One region of the Phyllobacterium sp. GQ127 genome, then DNA from elsewhere that is predicted to be linked to it. Evidence: predicted binding sites of a transcription regulator. Region 1 holds the regulator's gene; each other region holds the start of a gene.
What was found. Region 1 encodes PhoB, which activates phosphate uptake and scavenging genes when phosphate is short. Its sites were predicted from a motif close to TGTCATNNANCTGTCAT; they were not measured.

Region 1 (7,789 bases):
CTCTTGCCAAGGAAGTTCCGGGTGCTGATGGCAAGCTCGTTGCCAACCCATACAAGAATTGGTCTGAAATCGATCCTTCATTGCCTAACGAGAAGATCGAAGTACTTGGCCCGCCTCCAACATCCGGCACACGCGATTCCATGCATGAGCTTTTCATGGAAGCCGGTGCGCTTGAAATTCCTGCTCTGAAGGAATTGAAGGGTAAGGACGCCAAGGCATTTGAAGCTGTCTGGAAGTCACTTCGCGAAGATGGCGCCTATGTGGAAGCAGGCGAGAACGACAATGTGATCGTTCAGAAGCTTGAAGCAAATCCAAAGGCATTTGGCGTATTCGGCTATTCCTTCCTTGAGGAAAATGCATCGAAACTGGCCGGCGTGCCAATCGACGGTGTTGTTCCGACCTTCGAAACAATTTCCGACGGTACTTACAAGCCTTCTCGTGAACTTTATGTCTATATCAAAAAGGCCCATGTCGGCGTTATCCCGGGTCTGGACAAGTTTGCTGCTGAATACGTATCGGACACTGCAAGCGGCGAAGAAGGTTACCTTTCCGAAAAGGGCCTCGTGCCACTGCCAGCAGAGCGCCATGCTGAAGCTGCCAAGGCTGTTCTGGCCATGGAGACCATCAACGGCGACAAGCTGAAATAAGCTTTATATCAAGAATGGCAGCCGGTGATCTGACCGGCTGCCATTCAAATACATTGAAGCCAAGCCTTGGACCTGGATCGGTAGGCCTATGACCGCAACATATTTCCTGATACTCGCGCTATTGACAGTCTCGCTGTTTCTGGTGGGTCGCCAAAGGGCGTCATCCCTTGCCGGAGCGGAGCCTTCGTCTCTCCATTCGCTTCCGTCCTATCACGGCATGTTTCTTGCGGCTTTGATCGCGCTGTCCATGCTTCTGGTCTATGTTCTGGGAGCGCCGCTTGCCAATCGATATGTCGAGGCTCAGGCACTTGCGGGTATTGACCCGGCCACTATTGCTGATGGTCTTGGCCGCAGCGCGGTGTTTCGCGACATTCATTCAATTCTTGCCGGTACTTATGCAGGCACTGCCTCGCCCGAACTGGCCAATGCCGCATCGGCCTATTCAAGCGCTGTCAGCCTTACTGGCTGGTTATTGCTGATTGGCGGCGTTGCCCTTGCATTGGCCGCCGCAATGATGGGTTTTCGTCTGATCGGGCCGCAGTTTCGCGCGCGAAACAGCGTCGAGCGACTGATCAAATATGTCTTGCTGGCCTGTTCGGCCATTGCTGTCCTGACGACAATCGGCATTGTTTTTTCCGTGGTTTTCGAAACCATCCAGTTCTTCACCAAAGTATCGCCGATCGACTTTTTGTTTGGTCTGCAATGGTCGCCGCAAACGGCGATCCGGGCTGATCAGGTCGGTTCATCCGGCGCATTTGGCATCGTGCCGCTGGTGGTCGGCACATTGCTGATCACTGTGATCGCTATTGCAGTTGCTGGTCCGCTCGGCCTGTTTGCAGCGATCTACATGGCTGAATATGCCAGCCCGCGCACGCGTGCAATTGTGAAGCCTATTCTCGAAATTCTGGCCGGTGTGCCTACTGTTGTGCTCGGCTTCTTCGCTGCCTTGACAGTCGCGCCATTCATCCGCGGATGGGGCGAAACCTTCGGTCTCTCGGTTTCGTCGGAATCGGCACTCGCTGCCGGGCTTGTCATGGGCATGATGATTATCCCCTTCGTGTCGTCGCTTTCGGATGATGTGATCAATGCCGTGCCTCAAAGCCTGCGCGATGGTTCCTATGCGATGGGCGCAACAAAGTCCGAAACCATCAAGAAGGTTATCCTTCCTGCGGCTTTGCCGGGCATCGTGTCGGCATTCATGCTGGCAATTTCCCGTGCAGTCGGCGAAACGATGATCGTGGTCATGGCAGCCGGACTTGCTGCCAACCTCACATTCAATCCGCTCGAAGCGGTTACGACCTTTACCGTGCAGATCAAGACCATTCTGGTTGGAGATCAGGAATTCGACAGTGCCAAAACGCTCTCGGCTTTCGCTCTCGGCTTCGTGCTCTTCTTCTTCACGCTTGTCCTCAACTTCATCGCGCTCCAGATCGTCAAGAGATATCGGGAACAATATGACTGACATCACCATATCCAACGGCATTCCCGTTACCGACTACCCACGCGATGCATTGGTCAAGAAGCGCTACCGCGCAGAGCGGCGCTTCAAGTTCTACGGGATCGCGGCAATTATTCTGACGGCACTGTTTCTGTCGGTTGTTCTGCTCGATGTTCTGTTCAAGGGCTTGCCCGCGTTTTCAGAATATCGGGTGGATCTGAAGGTTACCGCAGATCAGGCGGCACTGGATCCACAAAATACCCGCGATCCTGTGACGCTTCTTGCTGGTAATTACGACAAGATCATTCGTGACGCATTGGCTGCTCAGTTTCCTGATGTTTCAACCCGTGCGGAACGTCGCGCGTTGAATGGCCTGCTCAGTTCAGGTGCATCCGACGATTTCCGCCGCATGATTTCGGGTAATCCTTCGCTGATCGGTCAGGAAGTGACCGTCCCTGTTCTGCTTTCAGATGATGCAGATCAGTTCCTGAAGGGTTATCAGACATCGGAAATCGTGCTGGAAGGGACGGGAACGCTTTCCCAGACCCTTAACGGCGAGACCTATTCGCTGCGTTCAACGGGTGATGATTTCGCCAAGGCTTTTCAGGAAATGCAGGGTTTTCTATTTGAGCGTCTGGAAAAGTTGACGACAGAATCCGCACGTCTTGAAAAGCTGATCCCTGGCCTTGATGCAAATGCAGCAAGCTCGTTGCAAAGCCAGATCGATGCGATCAAAGCAGAGGCGCAGACGCTGAATGCCCGCATCACCGACACTAATGTCGCTATTGAGTTGGATGAGAAGCTGCCAAGCCTGCTTGTCAACGTTAATGGCGGGACGATCAAGGCGAGCCAGATCAGCCCCTCGGGTATTGATGGCGTCAAGCTGATAACACCTGCAAGCGCCGAAGCTGCTGCTCCCGGCAGCTGGTCCATGCTGACGCTTGTCACGCCGGAATCAAACCGCCGCGTGCAGGATCAGGCTGCGATCTGGCTCACAAAGATGAAGTCCGAGGGCCTGGTGGAACGTGCTTTTGCGACCCGCTTCTTCACCTCGGGTGACTCGCGTGAGCCTGAACTTGCAGGTATTCGCGGTGCATTGACCGGAACGCTCTGGACGCTCGCCGTAACATTGCTACTCTGCCTGCCACTAGGGGTCGGCGCTGCCATATATCTTGAAGAGTTTGCGCCGAAAAACCGCGTGACCGAGATCATTGAAATCAACATCAACAATCTTGCAGCCGTTCCATCAATTGTCTTCGGCTTGCTCGGACTGGCGATGTTCCTGAATTTCTTTGACCTTCCACGTTCCGCCCCTTTAGTTGGCGGGCTGGTGCTGGCACTGTTGGTAATGCCGACAATCATCATTGCATCGCGCGCTGCACTTCGCTCCGTACCTCCTTCAATCAAGGAAGCGGCGCTGGGCGTCGGTGCATCGCATCAGCAGGCCATCTTCCACCATGTGCTGCCTCTGGCCATGCCCGGCATCATGACCGGCACGATTATCGGCATGGCGCATGCTCTGGGCGAAACGGCTCCGCTGCTGATGATCGGCATGGTCGCGTTCATCGTCGATATTCCTGGTGGGATAACCGACGCTTCGACGGTGCTGCCGGTGCAGATTTATCTGTGGTCCGACCTTCCTGAAGTCGCCTTCCAGGCAAAGACTGCCGCAGCCATTCTGGTGTTGCTGGTGTTCCTATTCGTGATGAATGCTGCGGCGATCATGCTGCGCCGACGTTTTGAACGTCGCTGGTAATGAGGTACAAGGACATGAACATGTTATCCGAAGTTGATGTGGAAAAGAAATTGCATAACTCCTCGAACCAGCCTGCGATAAAGATGAAGGGCGAAAACGTCTCCGTATTTTACGGAGCCAAACAAGCGCTCTTTGAAGTCAGTCTCGATATCAGGGAAAAGGAAGTCACCGCGCTTATCGGACCATCGGGTTGCGGCAAGTCGACTTTCCTGCGTTGCCTGAACCGCATGAATGATACGATTTCGATCTGCAGGGTCACGGGCAATATCACGCTTGATGAGCGCGATATCTATGATCCCAAGATCGACGTGGTTCAGTTGCGCGCCCGTATCGGCATGGTGTTCCAGAAGCCAAATCCATTTCCGAAGTCGATCTTCGAAAATGTTGCCTATGGCCCGCGCATTCATGGTCTTGTCAAAAGCAAGAGTCATCTCGACGAAATCGTGGAAAAAAGCCTGCAGCGCGCAGGCCTGTTTGCGGAAGTGAAAGACCGTCTGCATGAATCTGGCACCGGTCTTTCCGGCGGACAGCAGCAGCGTCTTTGCATCGCGCGCGCCATTGCGGTCAGTCCGGAAGTGATTTTGATGGACGAGCCTTGCTCGGCGCTTGATCCTATCGCGACGGCAAAGGTTGAAGAACTGATCGACGAATTGCGCCAGAACTACACGATCGTCATCGTCACGCACTCAATGCAGCAGGCGGCACGCGTGTCGCAACGCACGGCAATGTTCCATCTTGGAAATATTGTTGAAGTCGGTGACACTGAAATGATGTTTACCAGCCCTACCGAAAAGCGCACGCAGGACTACATTACCGGACGTTTCGGTTGATCTCACGGGAAGAGGGTTAGACAATGACTGACACAGCACAACACACCGTCCGCTCTTATGACGATGAACTGAAGTTTCTGACGCACAAGATTGCAGAGATGGGCGGACATGCGGAGCGCATGGTCGAACAGGCTGTGTCGGCCATGGTCAATTCGGACAATGCGCTTGCCCAGCGCGTGATCTCTGATGACCTTATCCTCGACGCCGGTCAGCGCGAGATTGACGAAAAGGCGATCACCATCATCGGCAAGCGCCAGCCAATGGCGATCGACTTGCGCGAAGTAATCGGCACGATCCGCATTTCATCCGATCTTGAGCGTATCGGCGATCTTGGCAAGAACATTGCCAAGCGTGTCGTAGCCGTCAACGATACGCGCCAGACGCTCTCTGTCTATCGCGGCCTGCAGACCATCGCAGAACTGGCATTGACACAACTTAAGGATGTTCTCGACGCTTATGCAACACGCTCGGTGGCACAGGTCAATATCGTCCGTGAACGCGATGATGAGATTGATGCGCTTTACACGTCGCTGTTCCGCGAACTCCTGACCTATATGATGGAAGATCCGCGCAATATATCCGCTTGCACGCATCTTTTGTTCTGCGCCAAGAATATTGAGCGCATCGGTGACCATGCCACCAATATCGCCGAGACGGTCTATTACATTGTAACGGGAACACAGCTTCCGGCGGAACGCCCGAAGGAAGATCAGTCGCATACCGTTATTCTTGACGAGCCAGTAACGCCATAATTGCCGGAAGCAGACCATGCCTATAGCTCCCAGAATCACAGTCGTTGAAGACGAAGATGCCCTCAGTGTTCTCCTGCGTTATAATCTGGAGGCAGAAGGCTATATTGTCGAAACCATCAGCCGTGGTGACGAAGCCGAAATCGCCTTGCGCGAAAAGGTGCCGGATCTGCTGATCCTCGATTGGATGCTTCCAGGCCTTTCCGGTATTGAACTTTGCCGCCGCCTGCGTGCTCGGCGCGAGACAGAAATCCTGCCGATCATCATGTTGACCGCGCGCGGTGAAGAAAGCGAGCGTGTTCGCGGTCTTTCAACCGGTGCGGATGATTACATGGTCAAGCCGTTCTCGACACCGGAATTGCTGGCACGCATCAAGTCCATGCTACGCCGGGTCAATCCAAGTCTCTTGTCGCATGTGTTGAGCTTTGGAGATCTGAAACTTGACCGCGAACAGCACAGGGTTTTCCGTAAAGAGCGTGAACTCAAGCTCGGACCGACAGAATTCCGCCTGCTGGAATTCCTGATGCAGTCCCCAGGCCGGGTGTTCTCGCGCGGACAGCTCCTGGACAATGTATGGGGCGCGGATATTTACGTCGATGACCGTACGGTTGACGTGCATGTTGGCCGTTTGCGCAAGGCAATCAATATTGGCAGATCGCTTGATCCGATCCGGACCGTACGCGGTGCAGGCTATTCCTTCGGATAGGATTAAATCGCGTTTTTCTTTATCGAATTCCTGTCTCGGCCGGGAAACAGAATTGGCGTTATATGAGCCAATTTGCGCTAGAGACGGCTTGCGCAAATGACCGGTAGTCTCATTTAAACAGAACTGCTTCTGCCGGACAAAAAGTGCCGTGTTCCGAAAAGGGCTATTCGGCGGCAATCAGCGGGAAGTTTGTTGCTCGTAGCGGATCTGGCTCGACCAATGTCTCCAGAAGTGGCCGCTGGATAGCTGTGCCGCCATTGATCTCCAAAATATGCGTATAGAAGTTTTCGCCGGTAACCGAGCGTGGCGCTTCGATCTCATGCATCACGCTGATGACGGTGGTTCCGGCACAATGATCCTTGATGGCCTGATGGAAGGCGATCTTGGAGTCCGGGTCCAGCGCGCCGGTTGCTTCATCAAGAAACAAAACCGCAGGCTTGTGCAGCAATATGCGCGCAAGCACCAGTTTCTGCTTCTGACCACCCGACAGGAGCTGGTCCCAAGACGTGCCATCGCGGCATTCTTCACCAAGGTTTTCAATAAAGTCGCCCATGCCGGCGCGGTGCAGGGCGGCCGCAACGGAGGAATCGCCAAAACGGCTCTCATCCATTGGGAGGCATACGAGCTGTTTCAGCGAGACGCCGGGAAGTTTGACCTCTTGCGCCGCATACATCGTTGCCGCATCTTTCGGGTAAAAGATTTCACCACGGCCATAGCCCCAAAGCCCGTTCATTGCTTTGAGCAAACAGGTTTTTCCACTACCGGAATCGCCCTTGATGTAAGCCCATTGGCCCTTGCGCAACCGCATATTTCCAAGCGTGAGAAAAGCCTTGGCCTCGCTGTCGCGGTGCATCAATTCAAGTCCCCGCACCGAGACGCCAAAGGCTTCGTGCTGTGTTGCAAATTTGAACTCACTGACACCGGTGGACCGATAATATTCCGAGGGCTGGCTGACACGCTCGACCGCTTGGGCCAATTCGGTAACGCGCCGTGCATTTGCCTTCAAATTGGCAATTGCGGGCATGACATGGATAAACCAGGAGCATTCATTGATCATCGAACCAACAAGCTCGGAACCGGTAATATAGTTCTTGAAGCTGATCGTATTACCCATATAGGGCAGAAGACCGGGTATATAGGCGACAATACGGGCGGAAAAGAAATTGTAGATCGAGGTGAACGACATATAGCAGGCATCGAACACATTGAAACGCCCCCAATTATTGTCGACGCTTCTGTAAAGCTTGTCATTTAACGACTTTTGAACAGTCTCGCCATTGGCAGCGGCAACCTGAAAGCTGCGGCGCAACAATGTGGTCAGCTCACTTCTGTAACTGCCTTCGGATTGCTGCATGGCGAGGGTGAGTTTTTCAAGAGCGCGACCAATACGCATGGCAATCCATGTGCTGACCGGCACGTAGAGCGCAATGGCCGTAAAGGCCAGCGTGGCACTGCCATAATCTCCAAGAAAATCAAGGCCGGGTATTGGCGTTGAAAGTTCAATGAGTTTCTGGCCCACGAAAAGAATGGACATTGTGACGCCCAGCACGCCCATGGCCAGCCCAATGGCGCCGCCGGTCATTCCCTTGATGGATTCCTGAATGCGCTGGTCGATATTGTCGGGAGTCTGCTCCGCCGAACTTCCCTGCTGCAAATGATAATG
Region 2 (7,789 bases), 260 kb from region 1:
ATTGCTCGCGATTATCCTGCAGCACTATTTCTCCCTCGGCTGGCCGCAACAATCCTGCCGCGATTCGCAACAAGGTCGATTTGCCGACGCCATTTGGCCCGGTGATGAGTAGGGCTTCGCCAGCCTGAATGGTAAAGTTGAGGTCAGAAAACAAGATTTCCCCGCCCCGCTCTCCGCCCAACCGTTTGGCCACTAACTGCATGAAAAACCCGCTTTTTCTGTTTTGAGCGCAACCAAATGACCATTTCGCCGCAGCCCGTATTTTTGCGCCTTACGGTCTGGCACAAATCGCGGAAAAACTCTATATACCAGTCAACCATGCCAGCGGTCGGCATGGAAACAATTTTGGCCGATCTCAAGCGAATACTTCCCGGTATTTGCTGGGACGGACAGCGGAAATGACTGCACCCGCACCTTAGCGCGTCCTTGAAACGCGGCAAAGGCGTTCGTCCCGGGTTAGGCCGCAGCATAAGGACGAACGCAAAATGTCTCAGATCGATAGTTTTAAATGCCGTAAAACCCTCACCGTAGGGGATAAGGAATATGTTTATTTCAGTTTGACCGAAGCCGAAAAGAACGGCTTGGAAGGCATTTCCGCCCTCCCATTCTCCATGAAAGTCCTGCTTGAAAACCTGCTTCGCTTTGAAGACAACCGCTCGGTTTTCAAGAAAGATATTGAGAATGTCGCCAAGTGGCTTGTTGATCGCGGTTCTGCCGGGGCAGAAATTGCTTACCGCCCTGCCCGCGTTCTCATGCAGGATTTCACCGGCGTTCCAGCAGTCGTCGATCTTGCCGCCATGCGTGATGCAATGGTCAATCTTGGTGGTGACCCTGAAAAGATCAATCCGCTCGTCCCGGTCGATCTTGTTATCGACCATTCCGTCATCGTCGATGAATTCGGCAATCCACAAGCCTTCAAGCGCAATGTGGATCTGGAATATGAGCGCAATGGCGAGCGTTACCGCTTCCTGAAATGGGGCCAACAGGCATTCAAGAACTTCCGCGTTGTTCCGCCCGGCACGGGCATTTGCCATCAGGTCAACCTCGAATATCTGGCACAAGGCGTCTGGACCAAGGAAGAAGACGGCGTGACTGTCGCTTATCCTGATACCTGCGTTGGTACGGACTCGCACACCACCATGGTCAATGGTCTTGGCGTTCTTGGCTGGGGCGTTGGCGGCATCGAAGCCGAGGCTTCCATGCTCGGTCAGCCAGTTTCCATGCTTCTTCCGGAAGTCATCGGCTTCCGCCTGACCGGCAAGGTCAAGGAAGGCGTTACGGCAACCGATCTGGTTCTTACCGTTGTTCAGATGCTGCGCAAGAAGGGTGTTGTCGGCAAGTTCGTCGAGTTCTTCGGCCCCGGTCTTGATTCGATGACATTGGCTGACCGCGCCACCATCGGCAATATGGGTCCGGAATATGGCGCAACATGCGGCTTCTTCCCGATCGACAATGAAACCATCAACTATATGCATATGTCTGGCCGTGACGAAGATCGTCTGGCGTTGGTTGAAGCCTATTCAAAGGCTCAGGGCATGTGGCGTGAAGCGGGCTCTGCTGATCCGGTCTTCACCGATACGCTGGAACTGGATCTCGGCACGGTTGTGCCTTCCATGGCTGGCCCCAAGCGTCCTGAAGGCCGTATCGCGCTGGAAGGAATTGCTTCCGGCTTCCGCGAATCATTGCAGAAGGAATACAAGAAGACTGAACAACTCGATGCGCGTTATCAGGTCGAGGGCGAGAATTATGATCTGGGCCATGGCGACGTTGCCATTGCCGCCATCACGTCCTGCACCAATACGTCAAATCCAAGTGTTCTGATTGCCGCTGGCCTCCTCGCCCGCAACGCAGTTGCCAAGGGTTTGAAATCCAAGCCTTGGGTCAAGACTTCGCTCGCCCCCGGCTCGCAGGTCGTTGCCGCCTATCTGGAAAGCGCAGGTCTGCAGGTTGAACTCGACAAGCTTGGCTTCAATCTTGTCGGCTTCGGTTGCACCACATGCATCGGCAACTCCGGTCCATTGCCTGCGCCGATCTCCAAGACCATCAATGATAAGGGTCTGATTGCTGCTGCTGTTCTTTCCGGCAACCGCAACTTCGAAGGCCGCGTATCGCCGGACGTGCAGGCTAACTATCTTGCATCGCCGCCGCTGGTTGTCGCTTACGCTTTGGCCGGAACGGTTACCAAGGATCTGACAACCGAGCCGCTCGGCGAAGATCAGAATGGCAATCCTGTCTTCCTCAAGGATATCTGGCCTTCCAGCCATGAAATCCAGGAATTCATCACCAAGAACGTTACCCGCAAGCTCTTTTCGGCAAAATATGCGGATGTGTTTAAGGGCGATGAAAATTGGCAGAACGTTAAAGTGCCAGCCGGTCAGACCTATGCATGGGATGACAATTCCACCTATGTGCAGAACCCGCCTTACTTTGTCGGCATGGGTAAAACCCCGGGCATTGTCAACGACATCAAGGGTGCGCGCATTCTTGGCCTGTTCGGCGACAAGATCACGACCGATCATATTTCTCCGGCCGGTTCCATCAAGGCCGCCTCACCTGCCGGGCAGTATCTGACCGATCATGGCGTGGCTCCGCTGGACTTCAACCAGTACGGCACGCGTCGTGGCAACCATGAAGTGATGATGCGCGGTACTTTTGCCAATATCCGCATCCGCAATCACATGCTGGGTGAGAATGGCCGCGAAGGTGGTTACACCATCCATTATCCAACCAAGGAAGAAATGCCGATCTATGATGCGGCAATGGAATATCGCCGCGAGAATGTGCCGCTGGTGATTTTCGCTGGCGTGGAGTATGGCAATGGCTCATCACGTGACTGGGCGGCAAAGGGAACAAATCTGCTCGGTGTTCGCGCGGTTATTTCTCAGTCTTTCGAGCGTATCCACCGTTCGAACCTTGTCGGCATGGGCATTGTCCCATTCGTTCTTGAAGAAGGTACAAGCTGGCAGTCACTGGGTCTGAAGGGTGATGAAATTGTCTCCATCGAGGGGCTTGCCACGATCCAGCCCCGCCAGAAAACATTTGCGACAGTGACATTCGCTGATGGTCAAGTGAAGCAGGTTCCTCTGATCTGCCGCATCGATACTATCGATGAACTGGAGTATCTGAAGAATGGCGGCATCCTGCAATATGTTCTGCGCGATCTGGCTGCCTGATTCGACATCATATAATTGATTTTGAAGGGCCGCCGGGCGATCGGCGGCCCTTCATCGTTGAATGGTACAGCATTCGTGATCGAATTCACCTCAAAGTGACTTCCCCTTGAATGAACGGACTCCTATCAATCTTCTGGCAACCAATCTGACAGATAAGATTTATAAATTTCACGAAGAAAGCCCCGCAATCTTGCTTACGCGCACCACTTCAAAACTCTTGGCGATCGGCCTGCCCGTTTTGGCAGCGATTGCTTATGTGGTTCCGGTCTGCGCAGAAGATGCGGGAACCAAGCCGGAAGGCGTCGTCGAGCTTTATACGTCGCAAGGTTGCGGTTCATGTCCCCCTGCCGATGCTATTCTCAAAGAACTGGCGGGGGAAGGAAAGGTTGTGGCGCTGGCTTTCCATGTCGACTACTGGGACTATCGGGGCTGGACCGACAATCTTGCTTTGCCCGAAAACACCGAACGCCAGAACGAATATCGCAAAGCCTTGAGTCTCAATGGCGTTTATACGCCGCAGGTCATCGTCAATGGACGCGAGCATATGAATGGGCAGGACGAAACGAAGATTCGCCGCCGCATTGCCGATATGCGCAATACACCCATGGGGCTGACAGTGTCCGTTTCCATTGAGAAAGCTGCAAAAAACCGGCTTCTTATTGATATAGGCTCAGGATCGGTTACGGCTAATCCTGTCCGTGTCGTCCTTGCATATTTCAATCGCGAGAGCATCGTCTCTATCCCCGGCGGCGAAAATACCGGACGTATGGTGAGTTATGCCAATAGCGTTCGTGCCATGGAAACCGTGGGCATGTGGGATGGCAATGCTCAAAAGATCGAGATCCCAATGAGTGAGCTTGCCAGCAAGAAGGCCTCAGGTTGCGCGGTGCTGTTGCAAGAGATGCTTGGCGACGGCAAGCCCGGGCCAATCATCGGTGCGTCAATCATGGCGTCCAAATAGCTGAAAGAAAAACAGGCCGGATAAATCCGGCCTGAGCTATTGGGGCATGTTGCCAAATATACTGAGATTATTGATCTGATCTGAACAATCCGCTTGGGCGGGGGGCTTGGGTAATCGAACTGCCCTGATCAAACCATCTCTGGCAACACAGCTGGATGTTCGGTTTGAATTTCGGCGGCAATGCGTAAGGAAGATGGCGAGAATGTGTCGCATCATCACCATTGGCTTCACCCCGTATTGGTTCGTGAGGTGCGGAAACGAAGGCACTGTTTTCACAAAATTTGCGCAGTAAGAAAATTGCAAGCTTGTAAAATTGTCCAGATGGGGTCACCTTATTGTCATCCAGGTGTCACACGACAAATTCAAAGGCGGTTGATTGATGGAAAGCAATGCAGGTGGCGACGATTCGCAGCGCCAGGCGAAACTCATCCCCCTCGTTCGAAACAATGATTTGCCGATTACCTTCGACCGGCGCGAACTCAATCAAATTTTGCGTGTTTATGGGTTTATGGTGTCCGCTGGCGAATGGCGGGATTATGCCATTGACCATCTTTCCGACAGGGCAATCTTTTCGGTTTTCCGGCGCACCAGCGAAGTCCCGATGTTCCGCATTGAAAAGAACCCGAAACTGTCACGCAAACAGGGTGCCTATAGCGTTATCGCCGCAGGCGGCCTTATTCTTAAACGCGGGCACGAACTCGACAGGGTCTTGCGCATTTTTGACAAGACGCTGAGCATCGTACGCAGCTAGAGCAGGCCCGCTCGATAGTGCATGCCAAATCTGCCAAGCGCGATCTTTGAAACATTGCTCACGCATGGCTTTATCTTTCTGAAGCGCATCAGCCCGATATTATCTGGAAAGCTTGCTGATTTTTAGAAATGGCCAGCCGGGCGGTGTTAAGCTCCGCAATAAAGCGCCACCATAACAGAATGCTTGTACTGCCAAAGCCAAGGCACAACCCGAACCAGATGCCATAGCTGCCCCATCCGAACCCGTATGCGCACAACACCATCGCGGGAATGCCGATAAGCCAGTAGCCCACAAGTGTATTGAACAGGGCCACTTTCGTTTTTCCAAGCCCACGTAGCAAGCCGACACAGATATTCTGTGAGCCTTTGAAGAATTGGTGCGCAATGGCGAACCATAATAATGTGGCTGCCGCCCCGAACAGGGATGGATCGGCCCGGCCACCGAGAAATGGAAGCAAAACTATTTCAGGCAGGAACACGTAGACGAGGCCGATAATTGCCATTGCACTGAAGCTGATCGCGAATGTTCGTCGTGCAATAGCGCTGACCTGATCTGCCTGCCCCTTGCTGACCGTCCTGCTCACAAGAATTGATGAACCTTGCGAAAGGCCAATATTGAGCTGGTAAACAATATAGGCAAGTTGATTGACGATATTGGAAGCCGCCAATGCTAATGGCCCGAAGGTTCCCATGAAAACCGTTGCTATCGAAGTGATGGCTGCTTCCGAACCATATGTCAGCGTGATCGGCAGGCCCATCCGGGTAATCATCGCCAATGTTGCCGGGCGTGCCCGCCATCCATCGAGCGCAAGCAGAGGCCTGAGCGCATCATCACGCCGGACGGTTCTCAGATAGACCAGAAATGTCCATGCCTGAACCAGGGTGGTGGCAAGGCCAATTCCAGCCAATCCAAGCGGAGGTATCCCGAGCCAACCATAGATGAAGATCAGGTTCAGGCCAGCATTGACGGCTATGGATATTATCGTAACGGTCAATAAGGAACCGGCGCGGCGCATGCCGACCGCGAACTGCCGCAACACGTTTAGCCACAGCATTGGCAGCAAGCCCGGGGCCAAGGTCAGCATGATCGGCTTGGCCAAAGTTGCCACCGCAGTCGCTTGGCCAAGGAAAGTCAGGATTTGGCTGAAAATCACCAATATGACGCCGGCAATCGTCGCCGCAATTGTTGCAATCAACATTGAGGCACACAGCAGGTCGCGTATTTCGTCAGTCGCGACGTCGTCAATTGCAGATGTTCCGGTACGTTTCTCGCTGCGTCCGACCGAAGCAGCAATGAGATTGCCAACCCCCGTCACCATACCAACGCACATGGTACGCAACTGGTTATAAAGCAGCAGCGAAAGGCCCCCGGCTGCAACGGCCTGAACACTGATGAAACCCATCATCAGCAGATCGGTGCTTGTCAGGGCAACCTGGGCAAACTGGATACCTGCAATGGGCGCAGCCAAATCCAGAATTTCTTTATACTGTCTGAAATTTATCGGCATCGCTTTAGGCCCACAACGTCGTCGGAGGCACTGATGCCAACCTTATCGATTCAATATAGGCGTCAAAAAGCTGGTCAAGGCGACGATGCGCCGGTTTGTCCAGAAGCTGCCGCTCGTTAAGCCAATCATCATTGAAAACGCTGTCGAGATATTTTTCTCCGGCATCACAAACCAGGACGACCATAATGCTCTTTGGCTCCACGAGCGCCAAACGTTTGAGAGCAACGTGGATGGCAGCGCCTGCAGTGCCGCCAACGAGAAGGCCGGTTCTGCGCGCCACCACACGTGCCGCCGTGAACGCATCAATATCGTTTACTGTAAGGCCCTCATCGATCAGTTCGTGCTCGACATTGGGTCCAACCGTAAAACCGGCCGGCGCTCCGGCCCCGGTCTGCCAGTATTTGCCCGGGGCTCCGCCGAAAATAATCGATCCGGCAGGCTCCACGCCAATGCTTGTCACATGAGAACCGAGACGATGCAGTTCTTTGACCGTTCCACACAGTGTTCCCCCTGTTCCCACCGCGCCAACCAGATAGTCGATATCTGTTCCAACATCCCGAAGCAGTTCCATGGCTAGCCCGGTATAGCCCTCATTATTGCTCGGATTGTAGTGCTGATCCGGCCAGAAAGCGCCGGTAGCCTTTACAATCTCGCCAGCTACACGGCGTCTGGCAACCGTGCTCGGACCCTCGGTATTGCTTTCCACGAATACAAGCTCGGCGCCCATCGCTTGCATGACCCGCAGTTTGTCGCGCGAGGCATGATTATCCACAACGGCCGTAAATTTATAACCACGCTCAAGAGCGATCAATGCAAGCCCGGTTCCTGTATTGCCCGAGGTTGGTTCAACAATATGTCCTCCTGGTTTGAGCTTGCCATCGCGCTCGGCCGCAAGAATCATCTCCCGGGCCATCCGCACTTTACATGAGCCGGTTGGATTAAACTGTTCCAATTTCAGCAGCAGCCGGCTGCCCGAACCGGTGCGCGACAGCTCCAATAATGGTGTGTCGCCAATCAGCTCGGAAGATTTGGTTTTAATACGTTCAAAGGAAGGATTGCTATACACATTCATCGGTCAATCCTCCACGTAAAACGCTCATTGTCCTCGGTCACGACGATCTTGGGGGGCAAGGCAAGCTGGTGAAACTCGCTTTCATTTTTATCCATCTGATAGCCGGCAGTATTGGGGTAGATGATGTGGTCGCCATAACGAGGTGGCGCAGGGAAATTGATTTTCCGCCACGTCAGGACGTCATATTCCATACAGCTCGATCCACCGATCGCCGCGCTGACGGGGTTCTGTGGCCGAGCCTCTCCGTGTTGAACAAGAAATGGTGCAGGCAGAAACTCACTGTTCTTCCATTGCTCGGACAAGCTCATGCTGATCCCTGCAACCG
Region 3 (7,789 bases), on a different contig from region 1:
ATCCACGTCGACCATTCGCTCCTGCAAGTCTCCACGACAGACGTTGCCGTTGAGATCATCAATATGAACAAATGGTACGGGGATTTTCATGTCCTGAAGGACATCAACCTCAAGGTGATGCGCGGCGAGCGTATCGTCATTGCCGGTCCGTCCGGTTCAGGTAAGTCGACCATGATCCGCTGCATCAACCGTTTGGAAGAGCACCAGAGCGGCAAGATTCTCGTTGACGGTATCGAACTTACCAACGATCTGAAAAAGATCGACGAAGTTCGGCGCGAAGTCGGCATGGTGTTCCAGCATTTCAATCTCTTCCCGCATTTAACTATCCTGGAAAACTGCACGCTGGCCCCAATCTGGGTACGCAAGATGCCGAAGAAGAAGGCGGACGAAATTGCGATGCACTTTCTTGAGCGCGTCAAAATCCCCGAACAGGCCAATAAATATCCGGGTCAGCTTTCCGGTGGTCAGCAGCAACGCGTGGCCATTGCCCGTTCGCTCTGCATGAATCCACGCATCATGCTGTTTGATGAGCCGACGTCGGCCCTTGATCCGGAAATGATCAAGGAAGTGCTCGACACAATGGTGCAGCTTGCTGAAGAAGGTATGACCATGGTTTGCGTAACCCACGAAATGGGCTTTGCGCGCCAGGTTGCAAATCGCGTTATCTTTATGGATCAGGGCCAGATCGTTGAACAGAACGCTCCTGCCGAGTTCTTTGATAATCCGCAGCACGAACGCACGAAGCTATTCCTCAGCCAGATTCTTCATTGAGATAGTTTTCTGCAATGTTACCAAACGGCGGCCTTATGGCCGCCTGTTTGATACTGCAATCCATTTTTCTTATATTTGGCCTGCAAGCCCTTTTGGGCGCTCATGACCCTCGCTTCGGCGAGGGTTTTTGCATTCAAATCTGGCCATCATATCCATAGAGCCAATCCAGCCCTTCGATAAACTTTTCGGCAGGGCGTTTGCGCATAACCATATTGCGCGCCATGGCGATTGGCCCCTTGGCATGATAGGCGAGTTGGTTCATCGCGCCGCGCCGCACCACTGCTTTGATACGTTTGCTGCGGGTCTTGTCAAACGCGTCTAAAGCCGATGGCCATGCTGCGATATTTTCCCCCAAGGCAGATGCCAGCGCCCATGCATCCTCGATAGCCATGGCCGCTCCCTGCGCTGCATATGGCGTCATCGCGTGGGCAGCATCCCCGATCAGCACCAGGCGATCCTTTATCCGGTATCGGCATTTACGCTGCTCAAACAATGGCCATGAAGTCCAAGGTCTCCCCGCCAGCATGATGTCGCGAATACCGGGATGCCAAAGATTGAATTCCCGGATAAAATTTTGGCTTGGCGTTTCCGGCACAGCCCCAGCGTCCCATCGCCGTCCGCCTTGGCGATCCGGGGCAACAGCAATGAAATTGAACATTTCACCGGAACGTATCGGGTAGGCGACCAGATGAGCGTTTGAACCAACCCAGGCAACAACATTGATGCCCTGAGGCAGCAGGGACGTGAAGCTCTTTGGCAACTGGTCAGCGGCGATTGTCGAACGCCAGGCAATCGTCGATGTATAGCGCGCGCGCTCCATGTCGGACATGGCAGTGCGCATATTCGACCAGACGCCGTCGGCACCTACGAGCAAAGCCCCGCGATGTTCCTCGATACGATCGTGATATTGAACGCGAACGATAATGCCATCTGCGTCAGGCTTGTACTGTGTCACCGCTGATTGCAGCTGGATAGCTATATTGGGCTGGCTTCGGGCCTGTTCCAGCAAGGCATTTTGCAGATCGGCCCGGTGGCAGACAATATAGGGTGAGCCCCATCTCGTGCGGGCCACATGACCAACATCAAGCGAAAGCAACATTTCGCCGCTCGAACCATCTGCAAGACAAATTGCCTGCGGTTCAACCGAGGATGGCGTTAATTGGTCGAGAACACCGAGCTGCTGCAATATCCGCGTGGCATTGGGGGAAAGCTGCACTCCGGCACCGGCTTCGGCCAGCGTCGCGCTTTTCTCAAATATCTGAACTGAAAAACCTTTGGCACTCAAGGCAAGCGCCAGCGTCAATCCGGCAATGCCAGCGCCGGCGATAATAATCTGGTCAGGATTGGGATCGCGCCTGTTTCGTTCGGTCTTTAAATCGATGAGCGATGCGTTCAAGCGGCCCTGTCCACATAGGTGCAACCCGCTGGGACGGTCTCATCGGCATGCAGCGAAGCGTCATAGCGGTAAAGCGTGGAGCAATAGGGGCAAACTTTTTCATTGTCATCGCCCAGATCGAGAAACACATGCGGATGGTCGAAAGGCGGGTTGGCACCCACGCACATGAATTCCTTCACGCCGATGGCAATGGTCGCATGTCCTGCGCTGTTCTGGAAATGAGGGATGCTGTGGCCAGCCATTTTTCGCTCCTGAATCGTCTCGTCAAATACGCATGTTTGGCATTTGACTTCTCTTTCGCTTCGGTTTGTATCATCCTGATTACGATTTCAAGACGATTGCTATCAAACTGTCAAAAGACTTGTCTATGGTGCGCTCTTAAGTCCGCATTTTGCGGGAAATTTTTTTAGCTGGAGAATATTGATGAACGACCAATCGCCCACCATTCCGCAGCCTGTTGAGAATGTCTCTCTGCCGGATCTGCACACCAGCGTTGATCGCTTCGTCAACCGCGAATTCTCCTGGCTGCAATTTAATCGCCGCGTGCTTGAAGAAGCGCAAAATACCCATCAGCCCTTGCTTGAGCGCCTGCGCTTTCTGTCTATTTCGGCTGCCAATCTGGATGAGTTCTTCATGGTGCGCATTGCCGGTCTGGCCGGGCAGGTGCGCGAAAACGTCTCCAGTCGCAGTGATGATGGACGCACGCCGCAGGAACAGCTGGAATTCGTTCTCGAGGAAGTCGGCAAACTTCAAGCCGCCCAGCAGCTGCGTCTGAGTGCCTTGCGCGAGGAATTGATCAGGGAGAACATCGAGATTGTTCGGCCTGATCGTTTGACCAAAGCTGAGCAGGAATGGCTGGAGGATCATTTTCTCGAAACCATCTATCCTGTGCTAACACCCTTGGCCATTGATCCGGCGCATCCTTTTCCATTTATCCCGAATCTCGGCTTCACCATTGCCATGCTGCTGAATCGCAGCACGGATAACCGCCCAATGACGGCGCTCCTGCGCCTGCCGCAGGCGCTCAAGCGCTTTATCCAGATACCGGATGATAGCGGTCGCTACCGCTTCTTATCTCTTGAAGATGCGATCAGCCTTTTCACCGGGCGGCTTTTCCCTGGCTATGAGGTCAAGGGTGCCGGCACGTTCCGCATCATCCGTGACAGCGATATTGAAGTTGAAGAAGAGGCGGAAGATCTGGTTCGCCTGTTCGAAAGCGCCCTGAAGCGCCGTCGCCGCGGTCAGGTGATCCGCATCGAATTTGATGATGAAATGCCTGAATCCCTGCGCAGCTTTGTGGCTACGGAGCTGGGTGTGCCGGATAATCGTATCAGCGTGCTTGGCGGTCTGCTTGCGCTCAATATGATTTCGGAAATTGTCAGCATTGCGCGCCCGGACCTGAAGTTTGTTCCTTACAATCCGCGTTTTCCTGAACGTGTGCGGGAACATGGTGGCGACTGCTTCGCAGCGATTCGCGAGAAAGACATCATCGTCCATCACCCTTACGAATCCTTCGATGTCGTGGTGCAATTTCTGCGTCAGGCCGCTGCCGATCCGGATGTCGTTGCAATCAAGCAGACACTTTACCGTACTTCAAATGATAGCCCGATCGTGCGTGCGCTGATTGATGCCGCAGATGCCGGTAAGTCCGTTACTGCCTTGATCGAACTTAAGGCGCGTTTCGATGAAGAGGCCAATATTCGCTGGGCCCGCGATCTGGAGCGCGCTGGCGTACAGGTCGTTTTCGGCTTTATCGAGTTGAAAACCCATGCGAAAATGTCGCTGGTCGTGCGCCGCGAAGAAAACAAGTTGCGCAGCTATGTGCATCTGGGCACCGGCAATTATCACCCCATCACCGCAAAGATTTATACGGATCTGTCGTTCTTCACATGCGAGCCTTCGATTGGCCGCGACGTGGCGCAAATCTTCAACTACATCACAGGCTATACGCCGCCTTCCGGCGAAATGCAGCTTGCCGTTTCCCCGATCACGCTGCGTCCTCGCATTCTTCAGCATATTGCCGAGGAAATCGCCCATGCGAAAGCTGGCCGTCCTGCCGCAATCTGGATGAAAATGAATTCGCTGGTCGATGCGAAGATTATCGATGCGCTTTATGAAGCCAGCAGTGCCGGCGTGGAAATTGATCTCGTCGTGCGTGGCATTTGCTGCCTGCGTCCGCAGGTGCCAGGGCTTTCGGAGAATATTCGCGCAAAGTCCATCGTGGGCCGCTTCCTTGAACACAGCCGTATTTTCTGTTTTGGCAATGGCAAGCCGCTCCCATCGGAAAACGCTCTGGTCTATTTCGGTTCAGCCGATATGATGACCCGTAATCTTGACCGCCGTGTTGAAACTTTGGTGCCCATCACCAATCCAACTGTGCATCAACAGGTTCTTTCACAGATTATGCTGGCAAACCTTCTCGACAACCAGCAGAGTTATGAGCTACTTGCAGATGGAACCTCGCGACGGATCGCTCCCGCCGATGGGGAGGATGCTTTTAATGCGCAGGAATATTTCATGACCAATCCTAGCCTTTCAGGCCGTGGCAAGTCGCTGAAATCTTCTGCGCCTCGATTGATTGCCCATCGCAAGCGGAAAGCGGCGAAAGAAAAATGAATTTAATTGCGACTTTCTCTGGTGACTGCCGATACACCGGTTTGGGAACCCAGACTTTATGATATCGGCAGCACAGGGACGTGTGCAGGGACGCCGACCGGCCGCTGTCATCGACATCGGCTCGAATTCCGTGCGTCTTGTGGTTTATGAAGGTGTTACGCGCTCGCCCACGGTTCTTTTCAATGAAAAGATATTGTGTGGTCTTGGCAAGGGACTGGTCAAAACCAAAAAGCTGAATGCCAAAGCCGTGCAGAGCGCCTTGCGCGCGCTCCGCCGGTTTCGCGCGCTTGCCGAGCAGGCCGGTGCCGTGTCGCTGGATGTGCTTGCCACTGCCGCCGCACGTGAGGCGGAAAATGGTTCGCAATTTATCCGCGAAGCGGAAGCCATCCTTGAAGAACCCATCAAGGTTCTGTCGGGCCGGGAAGAAGCCTATTATTCGGCGCTTGGCATCATTTCCGGTTTTCATGATCCTGACGGCATTGCGGGCGATCTTGGCGGCGGCAGTCTGGAACTTGTCGACGTCAAAGGCCGTAAGATCGGTGATGGCATAACCTTGCCGCTTGGTGGTCTGCGCCTGCAGGATATGTCTGAAGGCGATTTGACCGAAGCGCTGAGCATCGCTCAAAAAACCCTCGGCACAGCCAAGCTTCTTGCCAATGGCAAGGGCAGGGCCTTTTATGCGGTTGGAGGAACGTGGCGCAACCTTGCCAAGCTGCATATGAGTGCGGAACATTATCCGCTCCACGTCATGCATCATTATGAAATTCCGTTCGAAGAAGCCCAGCGCTTCCTCAAGCGCGTTGCTGTCGGTGATGTGGACAATATGCGCGGCATTGAGGATGTCTCAAAAAACCGCCGGGCGCTCTTGTCCTACGGCGCCATTGCATTGCTTGAAACAATCAAGATCATGAAGCCGTCGAAAGTAGTCTTTTCGGCACTTGGCGTGCGTGAGGGCTTTCTCTATTCGCTCTTGCCCGAGAGCGAGCAGTTGAATGACCCGCTCATTTCTGCCGCCGAGGAACTGGCGACACTGCGTGCACGTTCGCCTGCCTATGCGCGTGAACTTGCCGACTGGAGCGGCGATGCTTTCGCGGCGCTGGGTTATAAAGAGACTGATGATGAGAAGCGCTACCGGCGCGCGGCCTGCCTGATTGCAGATATAAGCTGGCGGGCGCATCCCGATTATCGCGGCAGTCAGGCGCTGAACATGATCTCCAATGCCGCTTTTGTCGGCATTGATCATCCTGGCCGCGCCTATATAGCGCTTGCCAATTTCTTCCGTCATGAAGGGGTTGCCAATAGCGTACCGGACCCGGAGCTTGCGGCGATTGCCAGCCCGCGACTTTTGGAGTTCTCGCGTCTTCTGGCCGCCATCATGCGGATTACCTATCCATTTTCGGCTTCCATGTCCGGCGTCGTGCCGTATCTTTCGTGGAAAAACACCTCTGATGGCATCAGCCTTGTGGTGGATAAATCGAAAGCTGATCTCATCGGCGATGTCACCGAAGGACGCCTGCAGCAATTGGCAAAGCTCATCGGCAAGCCGCTTAAAATGGAAGTCGGCAAGTAATCTTGTTCAACGCGCCGCCTCTACCGGCGAAGCGTCGCTTTTCATAGCGAAATGCGCCAAAGCGAGCGAACTGATACCAGCGATAAAGAATCCTGCCGCCAGATACATTGTCATACCATCATAGAAGCTCCCTATAGCGATGGCGAACAGGGTGGCAATAAGGCTCGATCCGGATGCGATCAAAGATGCGCCCAAGCCAGCAACCTGTCCCAGAGAGCGCATAGCCATGGCATTGAGGTTTCCGAACAATATGCCGATGGTAAAGAAGGCTGAAAAGGTGAAGACCATCAGGACCACCAGAGGCAAGTGCCCACGCCAGAGCACGGATGCAATCAACATCAGAAGACCGATTATTGCCAATCCCATAAAGGCTGCACGCGTCATGGCATCCGTTCCAAACCGCTGTACGAGCTTGGCATTGAGAAATGATGCAAGTCCAATTCCTGCGGCCAGCACCGCAAAATAAAAGGGAAATGTTTCCTTGATCTCATAAGCGTCGAAAAACAAATCGGCTGCCGTGCTGAGGTAAAGCAGCTGTGATCCGAACACCATCCCGGTCGCGACGATCAGCAGCGCCACACGGCGTTTTGCCAAAATGCGCCTGCCATTCCGTATCAAGAGTTTCGGCCGGAAGGATATGCGTTTGTCGACCGGCAGTGTTTCCGGTTGCCGAATCACCAGCCAAAGACCCAGGATCATCGCCATAGCGAGGTAAATGCCGAAAATGGCACGCCATCCAGCCATAAAAATCACTCCCTGCGCCATAGCTGGAGCCAGCATCGGCACCATAATGAAGAGGGTGAACATCAAGGACATTACGCGAGCCATTGCGTCGCCCTCAAACTGGTCACGGATCATGGCGCGTGTAGCTATCTTGGGGCCGGATACGCCGACGCCCTGAAGAATCCGACCAAGAATCACTACTTCCAGCGATCCGGCCAGCATCGCAATAATGGTTCCAACTGCATAAATGCCAAGGCCAAGCACAAGCGCTTTCTTGCGTCCCATGGCATCGGATAGGGGCCCTAGTAGCAGCTCGCCGACGGCCATGCCGAAAATGAAGAGCGATATGATGTGCTGTGTGGATAGCGGCGGCCCGCCAACAACGTCTTCTCCGATTTGGCGCAACCCTGGCAACAGCGCGTCAATGCTAATGGATGTCAGCGAGGTCAGAAAAGCATAAAGAGCGATGCGCTCGCGGAAACTGATCGAAGAAGTCATGGATTGTTTGCACCGAGAGGAAGAGACCTCGACCTCTATCAGTTTTCTTGCAGAACTCCCTCAAATTTGTTGCGATCGGTAATTTTTGCTTTGGGAATTTGCTCTGGTCATGGCCTTGGCGGGTACGCCTTATATCTGACAATCCAGTTTCTGCGACAAGCCGGTATGATCACACGCATGTGAGCGGAGTTGAGTTGCCGTACCGCTTCATGCTC

Region 2: AC6CHM_RS14365 (DUF2794 domain-containing protein) is a predicted target of PhoB. The motif match lies at 4,471-4,487, and genes of this name have one in related genera.
Region 3: AC6CHM_RS00970 (RNA degradosome polyphosphate kinase) is a predicted target of PhoB. The motif match lies at 2,488-2,504, and genes of this name have one in related genera.

Annotation. Positions count from the first base shown of each region.
Region 1 is NZ_JCAXDZ010000003.1:217,588-225,376, reverse strand. Features, by position in the region: gene AC6CHM_RS13090 (PstS family phosphate ABC transporter substrate-binding protein) at 1-647, shown strand, start outside; gene pstC (phosphate ABC transporter permease subunit PstC) at 736-2,109, shown strand; gene pstA (phosphate ABC transporter permease PstA) at 2,102-3,841, shown strand; gene pstB (phosphate ABC transporter ATP-binding protein PstB) at 3,856-4,671, shown strand; gene phoU (phosphate signaling complex protein PhoU) at 4,695-5,423, shown strand; gene phoB (phosphate regulon transcriptional regulator PhoB) at 5,440-6,126, shown strand; gene AC6CHM_RS13060 (ABC transporter ATP-binding protein/permease) at 6,290-7,789, opposite strand, start outside.
Region 2 is NZ_JCAXDZ010000003.1:474,185-481,973, forward strand. Features, by position in the region: gene ccmA (heme ABC exporter ATP-binding protein CcmA) at 1-202, opposite strand, end outside; gene acnA (aconitate hydratase AcnA) at 486-3,173, shown strand; gene AC6CHM_RS14360 (DUF1223 domain-containing protein) at 3,280-4,134, shown strand; gene AC6CHM_RS14365 (DUF2794 domain-containing protein) at 4,514-4,885, shown strand; gene AC6CHM_RS14370 (MATE family efflux transporter) at 4,974-6,353, opposite strand; gene AC6CHM_RS14375 (PLP-dependent cysteine synthase family protein) at 6,397-7,464, opposite strand; gene AC6CHM_RS14380 (type III PLP-dependent enzyme domain-containing protein) at 7,461-7,789, opposite strand, start outside.
Region 3 is NZ_JCAXDZ010000001.1:182,583-190,371, forward strand. Features, by position in the region: gene AC6CHM_RS00955 (amino acid ABC transporter ATP-binding protein) at 1-771, shown strand, start outside; gene AC6CHM_RS00960 (FAD-dependent monooxygenase) at 905-2,167, opposite strand; gene AC6CHM_RS00965 (zinc-finger domain-containing protein) at 2,164-2,409, opposite strand; gene AC6CHM_RS00970 (RNA degradosome polyphosphate kinase) at 2,591-4,783, shown strand; gene ppx (exopolyphosphatase) at 4,842-6,353, shown strand; gene AC6CHM_RS00980 (MFS transporter) at 6,360-7,574, opposite strand.